One region of the Shewanella sp. HL-SH4 genome, then DNA from elsewhere that is predicted to be linked to it. Evidence: predicted binding sites of a transcription regulator. Region 1 holds the regulator's gene; the other holds the start of a gene.
What was found. Region 1 encodes MetJ, which represses methionine synthesis genes. Its sites were predicted from a motif close to TAGACGTCTAGACGTCTA; they were not measured.
Positions count from the first base shown of each region.

Region 2: a site for MetJ is predicted at 2,309-2,326, ahead of msrA (peptide-methionine (S)-S-oxide reductase MsrA). Genes of this name have one in related genera too.

Region 1 is NZ_CP195037.1:2,726,619-2,732,728, reverse strand. It holds gene ACRWQL_RS12945 (bifunctional aspartate kinase/homoserine dehydrogenase II) at 1-1,583, opposite strand, end outside; gene metB (cystathionine gamma-synthase) at 1,605-2,777, opposite strand; gene metJ (met regulon transcriptional regulator MetJ) at 2,985-3,299, shown strand; gene ACRWQL_RS12930 (sulfite exporter TauE/SafE family protein) at 3,473-4,204, shown strand; gene ACRWQL_RS12925 (pseudouridine synthase) at 4,229-5,170, opposite strand; gene ACRWQL_RS12920 (LON peptidase substrate-binding domain-containing protein) at 5,214-5,792, opposite strand; gene ACRWQL_RS12915 (alpha/beta hydrolase) at 5,960-6,110, opposite strand, start outside.
Region 2 is NZ_CP195037.1:166,314-172,423, forward strand. It holds gene ACRWQL_RS01710 (thiamine pyrophosphate-dependent dehydrogenase E1 component subunit alpha) at 1-937, opposite strand, end outside; gene astE (succinylglutamate desuccinylase) at 1,104-2,147, opposite strand; gene msrA (peptide-methionine (S)-S-oxide reductase MsrA) at 2,351-2,830, shown strand; partial or broken gene trxB (thioredoxin-disulfide reductase) at 3,033-3,985, shown strand; gene ACRWQL_RS01730 (GNAT family N-acetyltransferase) at 4,119-4,748, opposite strand; gene ACRWQL_RS01735 (efflux RND transporter periplasmic adaptor subunit) at 4,928-6,110, shown strand, end outside.

The sequences.
Region 1 (6,110 bases):
TCAAGCGCGACTATCTCATCGCAAGACAGTTGTTCTAATTGGTCAAACAAACTGTCATAGGTCCATTCTGTACCTTGTTGCTCATATTGTTGCTGCCAGCTGTCTAAATTAACCCCAGCGTTATCAACAAAAGCCTTTTTAGAACTCACCAAACCGACTAATTCGACTGTGGCTTCTAAGTCTTTATTTAGCCCAAAACGAGCACGTTTAAATAAATCTATCCACGCCTCACCAATATTGCCTATACCTAGCAGCAGTACGCCTATGCGCATTCTTGGGCCAGCACAGCGGCGATGTATTTTTTGAGTCAGTAAGCTAACCTGCCCCTGTGGCACTAATGTCACTAGGCTTAAGCCGTCTTGATAAACAGGTTTGGCATCACGACTTAGCAAACGGGCAAAGCTTTTACGATACAATTCTGCATCGGCACTGACCAAAGCCACTAGCCCCAAGTCGCATTGCGCCTGCAATTGCGTAATACCAAACTCAGCAGTTTGGGACACTAATAAAGACTGCACTTGCTTTTGCCTTTCTAATGTAAAGGCTAATTCATACTTATGTTGCGCCAATGACCAATAAGCCAATGGGGTTAAGCCCGCTTCGGTCAGTAATGTTAACAAAGGCTCTATCGCTGCGGCGGCTTTAAAACTAAATAACACCACTTCATTTAAACTGGTTACCACAGGCGCACTAGCTGACGAACTATGGGGGGCAATCAATGTAAAATCAGTGTGAGAGGCATAGCTTGAGCGTACGGCTAAACTCACTTCGGTATTGAACAAAGGCTGTAATGTACGTGAATGCAATACTGGAGAGCCCAGTCTAGCTAATCGATCGGCTTCAGCCAAAGACATGCTTTTTAGCAGTTTGGCATCATTAATTTTATTCGGGTCAGCATTAAATACCCCTTCAACATCGGTCCAAATTGTTACCCGATCAATATCAGCCAAACTGGCAATTAATGTCGCGCTAAAATCAGAACCATTTCGCCCAAGCAATAGTGTTTCACCCTGACTATTAGCACAAATAAACCCTGTAATGACTAAACGCTCATTAGGATGAGCCGCTAATAAAGCCTGCACTTTGGCTCGCGACTCTTCTACCCGAATATTAGGCACAGCACCTTCGTCAGCGACAAGTATTGAACAGGCGTCTACATGGGATGACGCTACACCAGATTCACGTAATAACGCCGCCATTAATCTTGCTGACCAACGTTCACCAAAACTCACCACATGGCTAATTTGATATTCATTGCGCTGTTCAAGTGATAATAAGCTAATCAATTGTGACTTGTCGGTCGACAAGCGCTCACGTAAATCACGTGCTTGCTCATTAGATAATAATTGTTCGATTAAGGTTTGCTGATAGCCGATTAATACTTGTAGCTCTTCTTGCCATAGCTGACCGGTTTCACGCAAATTGAGCAGCTTATATAAAAAGTTGGTACTTTTACCTGCCGCTGAAACAACAATTAAGTCATCGCTGTGACCATGGGTCAGTAAAATGTGGGCGACTCGGCGATAACAATCCGCATCGGCAAGACTTGAACCACCAAATTTATGTAAATGACCACGCGCCATGTATTACTCCTTAAACGACAACTACAGCGCTGCGACTGCAGCTAATGCGGCTTTAATATCTGCCACTAAATCTTCACCATCTTCAATACCAACAGATAGTCTCAATAATGTATCTTTAACGCCAGCCTCAAAACGGGCTTGGGCATCCATTGCTCTATGGGTCATAGTCGCAGGAACGGCGACTAAACTTTCCACTCCGCCTAAACTTTCAGCAACACTGAACAAGGTTAACGCATCTAAAAATGCTACAACCTCTGCTTCACCACCTTTTAGCTCGAAACTGAGCATAGCGCCAAAGCCTTTTTGCTGTTTTTTCGCAATCTCATGTCCAGGATGATCCGTTAATCCTGGATAATACACTTTTGCCACCACAGGACTTTGACATAGCACATCAACTATCTGTTTGGCATTGGCTTGATGTTCGCGAATTCGCACTGCTAAAGTACGAATACCACGCAGAGTCAGGTAACTGTCAAACGCTGATCCCGTTAAGCCTAAGGTGTTTGACCACCAATGCAGTAACTCGCCGATGTCTGGATTTTTAGCTACAACAGCGCCGCCAACCACATCACTGTGACCATTGATATATTTGGTCGTGGAATGGATAACGATATCAGCCCCTAAATTTAAAGGCTGCTGCAAAATAGGTGATAAAAAGGTGTTATCCACGGTAACCAATGCGCCAACTTCTTTTGCTGCAGTGGCAATAGCGGCAATATCGACCACACGCAGTAATGGATTGGATGGGGTTTCTAACCACACCATTTTGGGTTTTTTGGCAATGGCTTCTGCTAATGCTGCCGCGTTGGTTTGATCAACGATGGCCAATTTAAACTGACCTTTCTTGGCCAGGTTAGTAAATAAACGGTAACTACCTCCATAGCAATCATGTGGCACAACCAATAAATCGTCTGGGCCTAATAAATGGGTCACTAGCGTAATGGCAGCCATGCCAGTACAGGTTATCACTCCGGTAGCCCCTTGCTCTAATTTGGCTAAGGCTTCGCCTAAAATACAACGTGTTGGATTGCCTGAACGGCTGTAATCAAACTCACGCGGATTTTTATGGCCATCAAAAGAATAATTGGTCGATAAATAAATTGGCGGGACAACTGCACCATGTTGTGTGTCACTTTCAATCCCCTGTCGGACGGCGACAGTAGCATTGCTATGTTGTTTACAAGACTTGGTCATGATTGATTCCTAACATTACGAACACACAAAGAGATGTCTAGATGGCTAAATTTACCTAACTGAGCAGCTCAGGTCAACAAAAATAGACGTTTAGACGTCTAAACATAAAGAAATCTATTTGCAATGTGCACTAAAACACAGCAATAATTTGACTAGAAACTTTAAGGGTTTAAAATCTGCACCGTATTTAAAGTAAAGGGTGAGTTAATGACTGAGTGGAATGGCGACTATATTAGCCCATATGCCGAACACGGCAAGAAGAATGAACAAGTAAAAAAAATCACAGTTTCAATTCCGTTAAAAGTATTGAAAGTACTGACCGATGAGCGCACTCGTCGCCAGGTAAATAATTTACGTCACGCGACAAATAGTGAATTACTTTGCGAAGCTTTTTTACATGCTTACACGGGTCAACCATTGCCCGATGATCATGACTTATCAAAAGATGAGCCTGACAGCATTCCGCGTGAAGCGAAAGCATTGATGGACCAAATGGGTATTGAATGGGAAGACTTAGAGTAATTAATCACTTTTAAGTCATTTTACACCTGCTATTCATTCCATCAAGATGAATATCCTGCTTAGTCAGGGTAGTTATCTTGATGGAATTTTGTTTTTAGACACGATCAAACAATTGATATCAATCAATATACAAATGCTTGTGTTGAAAAACGTTAGTTACTAAGAGTCATTGCATGCCATTCATTGATCCCACCACGTTATTACTCGCCTCAGTTATTATCTTTTGCGGCGCATTAACCCAAAGCTTAATCGGTTTCGGTTTAGCCGTAGTCGCCAGTCCCTTACTGTATATTATCGACCCGCAGTTAGTGCCCGTTCCAGTGATTGTGATGGGGTTTGCAATTTCACTAATGACCTTATTCAGAGAGCGTAGCCATTTAGAATTTAATGGATTGCAATATGCGTTACTTGGCAGAATTCCGGGTGGTTTTTTGGGCGCAAGCTTACTATTACTCGCCCCCCAACCCATATTAGGACTCGCTATTGCGGGTATTGTATTTACAGCGGTTTTATTGAGTGTTTTTAAATTGTCCGCACCTGTGAATCGGATAACCTTATTTATTGCGGGTATTGTCTCAGGTATTTTTGGCAACATTGCCGCCATTGGTGGACCGCCAATGGCTATTTTGCTGGCCGGAAAAGATGCCAGCCAATTTAGGGCGGCACTATCAGCCTTTTTTATCTTTAGCTCAATGATTGCACTGGCTATTTTAGCCATTGTAGGTTTAGTTGAAGTGAAGCACATTTGGCTTTCTTTAATGCTGCTTCCATCGGTATTCGCAGGCTATGTTATAGCAGGGCGCATTGTCGGCAAAGTCGATAAAAACAAAACCCGCAAAGCCACCTTAATATTGTGTTCGTTAAGTGCGCTACTATTAACGGTAAAGTCATTAAATAGCCTTTAAAAATCTTTGTTAAAATAGCTTAAATCACATAGTGAGTCCTTCACTGCACCAATCATTAACTTCATTAGTGATTGGGTCAACAAACTGCAAACGCTGCGCTAATAACTGTAATGGTTTGTCAAAATCATCATCGTCTTTAGCCTGCAGTGTAGGATAAAAACGGTCATTCAAAATTGACATGCCTAAACTCTGCATATGCACCCGTAATTGATGGGTTTTGCCGGTAACGGGTTCCAGTTCAAAAAGTCCTAGGTTATTGTTAATTTTGAGCAATGTAATCTCAGAATGACTATTACTGGGTCCGTCAACAATCCGCATGGTAAAACTAGGTGTTCCACGTTCTAGCCGATTCTTAATGGTCCAATGATGCGGCAACATCATCTGATTTAAGGCGAAGTCTTGTGGTAACTCGGCCACTGCTTGATAGGTTTTTTTAATCTTACCATCGAGAAAAAGTTGATGATAAGCATGCCGAGTCTCGGGATTTACCGTCATCAACATCACGCCAGCGGTGTCTTTATCAAGCCGATGAGCTGGGGCTATTGTGTCTATTCCAGTACGAATACGTAAACGGTGTACTAAGCATTCATTCACATAATTACCACCAGGGGTAACCGGTAAAAAATGCGGTTTATAGACAATGATTTTATGGGAATCTTGATAAAGAATTTGCTCGGTAAAAGGCACTTTTTTTTCAACTGCAACTTCACGATAATAATAAACCCGTTTGGTTGCGGCATATTCACTTTGGCAATCAATTAATTGGCCATCTTGCCAATGTACTTTGCCCTCTTTAATCCGTTGATCCCACGCTGAGGGTGATATTTGTGGAAACTTATCAATTAAAAAAGCCAATACTGTTGGATAAACTGTAGAGGATTCACTCGTGCGAGGTAAGACAACATAGGATGGCTGCGCCGCAATAGCGCCAGTAGGTAAAAGTGACTCGTGAGTAGATTTCGACATAAAAATTATCAGGGTACCGAATAGATACCCTTATATTATCAGGTTATACATCAACATGGGATTTTAGTAATTGCAGGACAAAGTCCATGGTTTTGTGACAATTGGGCTGATCCACCAAACGTAACTTATCACGACTATACATGGGCAAAACCTCTAACCAACGCTGACTCACCCAGGTCGCATCTTCTAAATGAATTTGTGAATACAAACCAAGTAAATCAGGGTTAACTTCATAAAACTGTTCAAGCGCTGCGCTGATAATTTCAAACTTACCCACTATCGGCTCATGGCGCCAATTCTGACAAGGAAGAGTCCGTGCTATCCATACGCCATTGTGCTGTTTAGCTGCCGATAATACTTTTAAGCGTTGCTTACCCTCTAACACAATACTTAGCGACTTATCTTCTAGTTGGTGAAAGTCGATAATTTCACACTCGGTAATACTGCGATAACAGGGAAGTTCACTTTTAGCCTTTAGCGCTGCCATGGCTAAACCGTATTCACCTTTAAGCACTGATGCCACCAGCGCCAATTCAGCAGGAAAAGCAACCCTAAACTCGAGCCGGCCATTTGGCAACAACACCGCATCTTGTATCAGTAAAGCCATTTCACGTGTTTGCATTTTCGCCTCCAACACCATCAAGGTGAAGCACCAAAAAAGCGAGCATCAATAAGATGCTGCTCCATATCAGTGTAGTCAACGATGAAAAAACCAACAGTAAATTAAGATAAATTAATGCTAATGTACGACTGAAAATGCAACTTACTTTGTTCCACAATACCAGTAATTTACCAAGCCTCAAGATGATCCATTACGGTACCATTGGCCACAATAGTTGCTAACTCATCAGCTAACTTTTGGCTCTGTTTAATACTTGTTTGCCAATAATCAATCCGAGATTGGGTATCAAGATGCTTAAAATCTTCACGATCTGGAATT
Region 2 (6,110 bases), 1.7 Mb from region 1:
GCTTGAAGCGTTTTACTGGGTCATGTTGTTGCCATTTTGCTTCTTCATCTTTAGAGCGATATCCAGATGGATCATCTGATGATGAATGCGCACCAAGACGATATGTCATGGCTTCAATTAATACTGGTGCATTGTGCTCTAATGCATACGCACGCGCTTGCTGTGTTGCAGCAAGTACTGCCAACATATCATTACCATCAACACGAATGGTATGCATGCCATAACCCACACCGCGACTGGCAATACCGTTACCAGCAAATTGCTCTTCTGTTGGGGTTGAAATAGCATAGCCATTGTTACGACAGAAAAAGATGACTGGGGCTTTTAACACCGCCGCCATATTTAAGCCTGCATGGAAATCACCTTCTGATGCAGCACCTTCGCCAAAATAACAAATAGTGACATTACGCTCGCCCTTTAACTTTTGCGCATATGCAACGCCAGTAGCTTGCGGTATTTGAGTGGCTAAAGGTGATGAAATAGTATGGTAATTAAGCGCTTTACTACCATAGTGGATTGGCATTTGACGGCCTTTACCCAAATCTTTTTCATTACTGAACATCTGATTCATAAATTGCTCAGTGGTAAAACCACGATAACGCAGTGCAGCATGCTCACGGTACTGAGCTAAAATCACATCACCTTGGTCTAACGCAGCAACACTACCAATAATGGCCGCCTCTTCACCGGTACAGGTCATATAAAAGCTAATACGCCCCTGGCGCTGTGCACCTAACATACGTTCATCTAAAACTCGGGTAAATATGCAAGTGTCATAGATTTTCGCCGCTAAATCTTGATCGATAACGGGTAACACTGCGTTTTCGTAAGTGGTGCCATCTGCCTGTAAAACACGCAAAATGGGAATGTGCAATGACGCCTTGTCGAGAAAGCTGACACGATGCACTGTTTCGTTGCTCAGTGGTGCGTTGCTCATAATGTGCTCTTGTTCTTGTGAGATGCTACCTCAAGAGTAGCAGTCTAATTATAGTTTGCCGACAAACATTACGTTAACGTAAACTTCCATACAATAGTTTAGCCAGGCCATTAATGAATTCTTAGTCTGTTAAATTGTATAATTTGCTTTACGCTAACTCAGTAGCCTACTGTACATCTTCATTTGGTGCAGGTACTAGGCACAATACGGTTCGTTGACCTATAGGTACTTTAGCATTAGGAAACACTATCGCCTCGACTTCTTGTTGCACTTTTATCTCAGTGCCGGCCTCTGTTGCAAGGATTTCACCTTGGTTAAATTGGCTAAAATTGGGTGCATCATTAGCAAAGCTGAAAGCAAAATCGTCAGCACTTTTATTAATTGAACGCGATACTTTGTATAAATTCAATGATGCTGAATTATAGTCTGGCAACTTGACCACATCTTGGGTAATTAACGCCGTTAACATTTTGTGGGTATCTTCAAAACGAGTCATATCGTTTTCGCCAAATGGCATCACTTTACCCAACTCAACCGTAAACGCATCAGCTTGAAAATGCTCAGAAGAGTAATAACTGAATGTGGTTGTTGGCTCATGGTGAAACAATATGGTGTCAACGCCACATGCAGCCAAAAACATCATTTGCTCACCACTAAATGCTCGACCTGGGCGGTAAGGATAAATAGCAAATTTTTCATGTTTTGATGGGCGTATCGCTGTATGCAAATCGTAATGAATACGCTGGCTACCTGATACGCTATTATTGAAAAAGTCGGCCACATACTTTTCTAAAGCTTTGGCACGAATACGCTCAGCATTAACTAAACCCTGTCCTTTTGAATGGGCACCGCTAAATAAACGGTTCATATTCTCTTCAAGAAAACGGGTTTTATTGAGTATTGCCGAAGGATTGCCGATTAAAAACAATAGTCGATGTTGAGTAATAATAGTTTCACTCAATAACGACTTAATCAGTTGATTACAAATCTCAATCGGGGCGGTTTCATTACCATGCACAGCACACGACAGTACAATATCTTTTTTAGCAGTGGCAGTTGCAGTTAACGGGGTAAATACAATCACACCGGTATCAAGGATATCAACCTGAGTGTGGTCCCCTAAATGAAAATGGTACTGCTGTGGTAGTGAGAGCGGGCTTGCTAAGGTAAAAGCTAGAAAATCTCTGGTATCCATAAGCGGTAAAGTCAATTTAAGCTCCTTGTTGTTTTTATTATGCAAATCTGGACAGTTTGCTTGTATTTCCTACGTCTAATTCTACCACAAGCCAAACAAAATGAAATTGATCGCCACTAAACTGCAGTTAAAGACGAATCAATGCTTGCAATAATGGTTAAACTTGAACACAATCATAGCCATCTAGACTTCTATTAAAACTTTTGTAAGGGTGTGTCATGGCGTTAGCAACTTTTGGTGCCGGTTGTTTTTGGGGTGTTGAATACTTTTTTCGTGAAATTAACGGCGTAAGTAATGCTACCTGTGGGTATATGGGCGGAAAAGATACTGCAACAACCTATAAAGAAGTTAAAACTGGCTCAACGGGTCATGCTGAAGTCGTTCAAGTTGAATTCGATCCTGCTGTGGTGAGCTATGATGATTTGTTAACTGTTTTTTGGCAAAATCACAACCCGACACAACTGAATATGCAAGGTGGTGATATCGGTAACCAATATCGCAGTACTATTTTCTTCCATGATAAGCAGCAAAAAGCTGAGGCTGAAGCGTCTAAGTTGGCCTTTGCACGTAGTGGCCGTTGGGGACAACGCCATATAGTGACTGAAATAGTGCCTTTACAAACATTTCATATCGCTGAAGATTATCATCAAAATTATTTAGAAAAAAATAATCTGCCTTCGTGTCATATCGCATATTAATGACCTGACAATAGCAAGGTGTCTGTTGATTAATACATCACTGACACCATTTATTGACAGATTAGATTGCCTCAATCGATTATCAATCATAACCGCACCCTTTACCCGCTTTGCTAAATTCCCTACAATCCTGCCTAATTGCATTTTTATTGATTGCACTTTTTTTATTGCGCAATGTATCGTATCTAATCGGAGAATTAACATGAGTGAAGCTCGTCATAGTAACCTATTGATTTTAGGTTCAGGCCCAGCGGGTTATACCGCTGCAGTATATGCAGCGCGTGCCAACCTAAAACCTGTCATGATCACAGGTATGCAACAAGGTGGTCAATTAACCACGACAACTGAAGTTGAAAACTGGCCTGGCGATGCTGAAGACTTAACCGGTCCTGCACTAATGGAACGTATGCAAAAGCATGCTGAAAAGTTTGATACTGAAATTCTTTTCGATCACATCAACGAAGTGACTTTAACTGAACGTCCATTTCGCTTGAAAGGCGACAATGGCGAATACACCTGTGACGCATTAATTATTGCCACCGGTGCATCAGCTAAATATTTAGGCTTACCATCAGAAGAAGCCTTTATGGGCCGTGGCGTATCAGCTTGTGCTACCTGTGACGGGTTTTTCTATCGCAACCAGAAAGTTGCTGTAGTCGGTGGTGGTAATACTGCGGTTGAAGAAGCGCTTTATTTAAGTAATATCGCCTCAGAAGTTCACCTTATTCACCGTCGTGACAGCTTCCGCTCTGAAAAAATCTTAATTAATCGTTTAATGGATAAAGTGGCTAACGGCAATATCATTCTCCACTTAGATGAAACTCTAGAAGAAGTGGTTGGTGACAACATGGGTGTAACCGGTCTGAAGAAAAAAGTACCAAAGACGGTTCAATCACTGATTTAGAAGTCGCAGGCGTATTTATTGCCATTGGCCATAGTCCTAATACTGGTATTTTTGCCGGTCAATTAGAAATGAATCACGGTTACTTACAAGTGAACAGTGGTTTGCAGGGCAATGCGACCCAAACCAGTATTGAAGGTATTTATGCCTGTGGTGATGTGATGGACCAACATTATCGTCAAGCTATTACTTCTGCTGGTACAGGCTGTATGGCTGCATTAGATGCAGAACGCTACCTAGACGCACTTAAGTAATCATTTCTGTTCGCTTTGCTCCTTGGATTAAAGGGCACAATTAAAAATGCCAATCGCAAGATTGGCATTTTTGTATGTAGCCCCTTGTCAGTGAGGATAATAATCTTACGTTCGCTGAGGTACTACATCGCGGCTATTTGTTAAGCGAAAGACGATAAAAAACCACCTGCTGATTGTTAGGTACGTCAGGATGAGCTTGTTTTTTATCAAAGGTCATGCCCAGCTTTTTCATAATATTAATTGAGCCAGTATTATCTTCATCGGCTATCGCACTCAATGAAGTGACTTCGGTATGATTCGAAACAAGATCGGCAACGGCCTTGGCCGCCTCAGTGGCGATGCCCTTTCCCCAGGTGGATTGCTTAAAACGCCAGCCTAGCTCAATGTCATGTAAATGAGGGTTGTCAGTAAAAAAGAACATCGGCCTCACTAAAATCCAACCTAAAAACTGCCCAGCAAGCTCTTCTGTAACACTGTTGCTCTCAGTAGTAACAGACGCGGCTTTAGCAATAACCTTCCATAAACCATATCCTTTTAGGGGATTATGATAGCGGCGTAGTCTGGGCATAAAGCGTTGTTCAATGTCTTCCATGGTTGTTTTACGCCCACCATTAATGTAACGCATCACGGCTTCATCTTGATCAAGCTCAAACAGTAAGTCTTGTTCATTTAAAGACATTTGTATCAAGATCAGACGCGCAGTTTCAATAACAGTAGGTACCGATTCGGCAGTGATAGGCTGACAAGCGTGATCATTTTCCATTAATATCTCGTATTTATTGGCTTATTGACACACAAGTTTACACATTGAAATAACACACAAACAACATATAGATTAATATAACCTTAAATATGCTTGGAAACGAAACTGCAACCAGGCTAAAAAGATAAAACTGACAACAATCATTACATAAAAATAATCAGATAAATTGAGGAAGAGTCGTGGCGACAAAAAAACAGATTATATTACCCATAGTTGTCTTAGGACTGGGTATTGGCGCATTAGCAGGGATTTCAGCTTTAAAGAAGCCGCCTGAAGAAAAACCTGCACTGGATACCACTCCTTTGGTTTCAGTCGAAGAGATCCAATTTCAGCCGATGATGTTTAACGTATCGTCATATGGTGTAGTTAATCCGAAATATAATACCAATTTAGTGTCACAGGTAATGGGTGAAATAACCTATTTATCTGATTCATTTGTCAAAGGTGGATTTGTTAAAGCTGGCGATATTTTAGCTAAAATTGATGCCAGTGACTATGAAGCCGATTTATTAGATGCTCAGGCCAGTATTGCTTCCGCAAAAGCAGCCTTGGTACAAGAGCGCGCTAACGTGAAAGTGGCTGAAACAGAATGGGCTCAAATTAGTAACGGAACGCCTACTGATTTAAGTCTACGTAAACCGCAATTAGCACAAGAAATAGCAAAATTAAAAAGTGCAGAAGCGGGCTTACATCGCGCACAACGAAATCTTGAACGAACGGTTATCCGCGCTCCATATGATTCATTAGTCTCTAGCCGAGAAGTGGGTTTAGGCTCTTATGTTAGCAAGGGCACACCTGTCGGGGCACTATTAAGTACTGACATTGCAGAAGTCCGCTTACCGCTAGCAGATAAAGAAATTCAATACCTTGAAGCCAAAGGCGTTAATGCCACTGTTGAACTAGTTGGTAACTTTGCCGGCAGTAAACAAGAATGGATCGGTAAAATCGTTCGCAGCGAAGGCGTTGTAGACAGTAAAAGCCGTATGACCTACTTAGTCGCTGAAATTGTTGATCCCTATGGATTAAAAGCCGACAAGCGCGAATTACGATATGGCACTTATGTTACCGCCAATATTAGCGGTGCAAGCGCTGGAGAAGTTACCATTGTTCCTCGTCACCTGATTGTTAACGGTCAAGTTGCTATTATGGACGATGAAAAATTATTACGTTACATAGATGTCACTATGCTGCGTCAAGAAGGCTCTAAAGTAGTTATTTCTGATGGTCTTGAAAATGGCATGAAACTGATTACCTCAGCATTAGATTATCCTATTGAAGGCATGAAGCTAGCACTGCCAGAAGACAGGATACTGCAAAAAGAGACCCAAGATGAAGCAGCACAAAGCACTGAATTAGCAATGG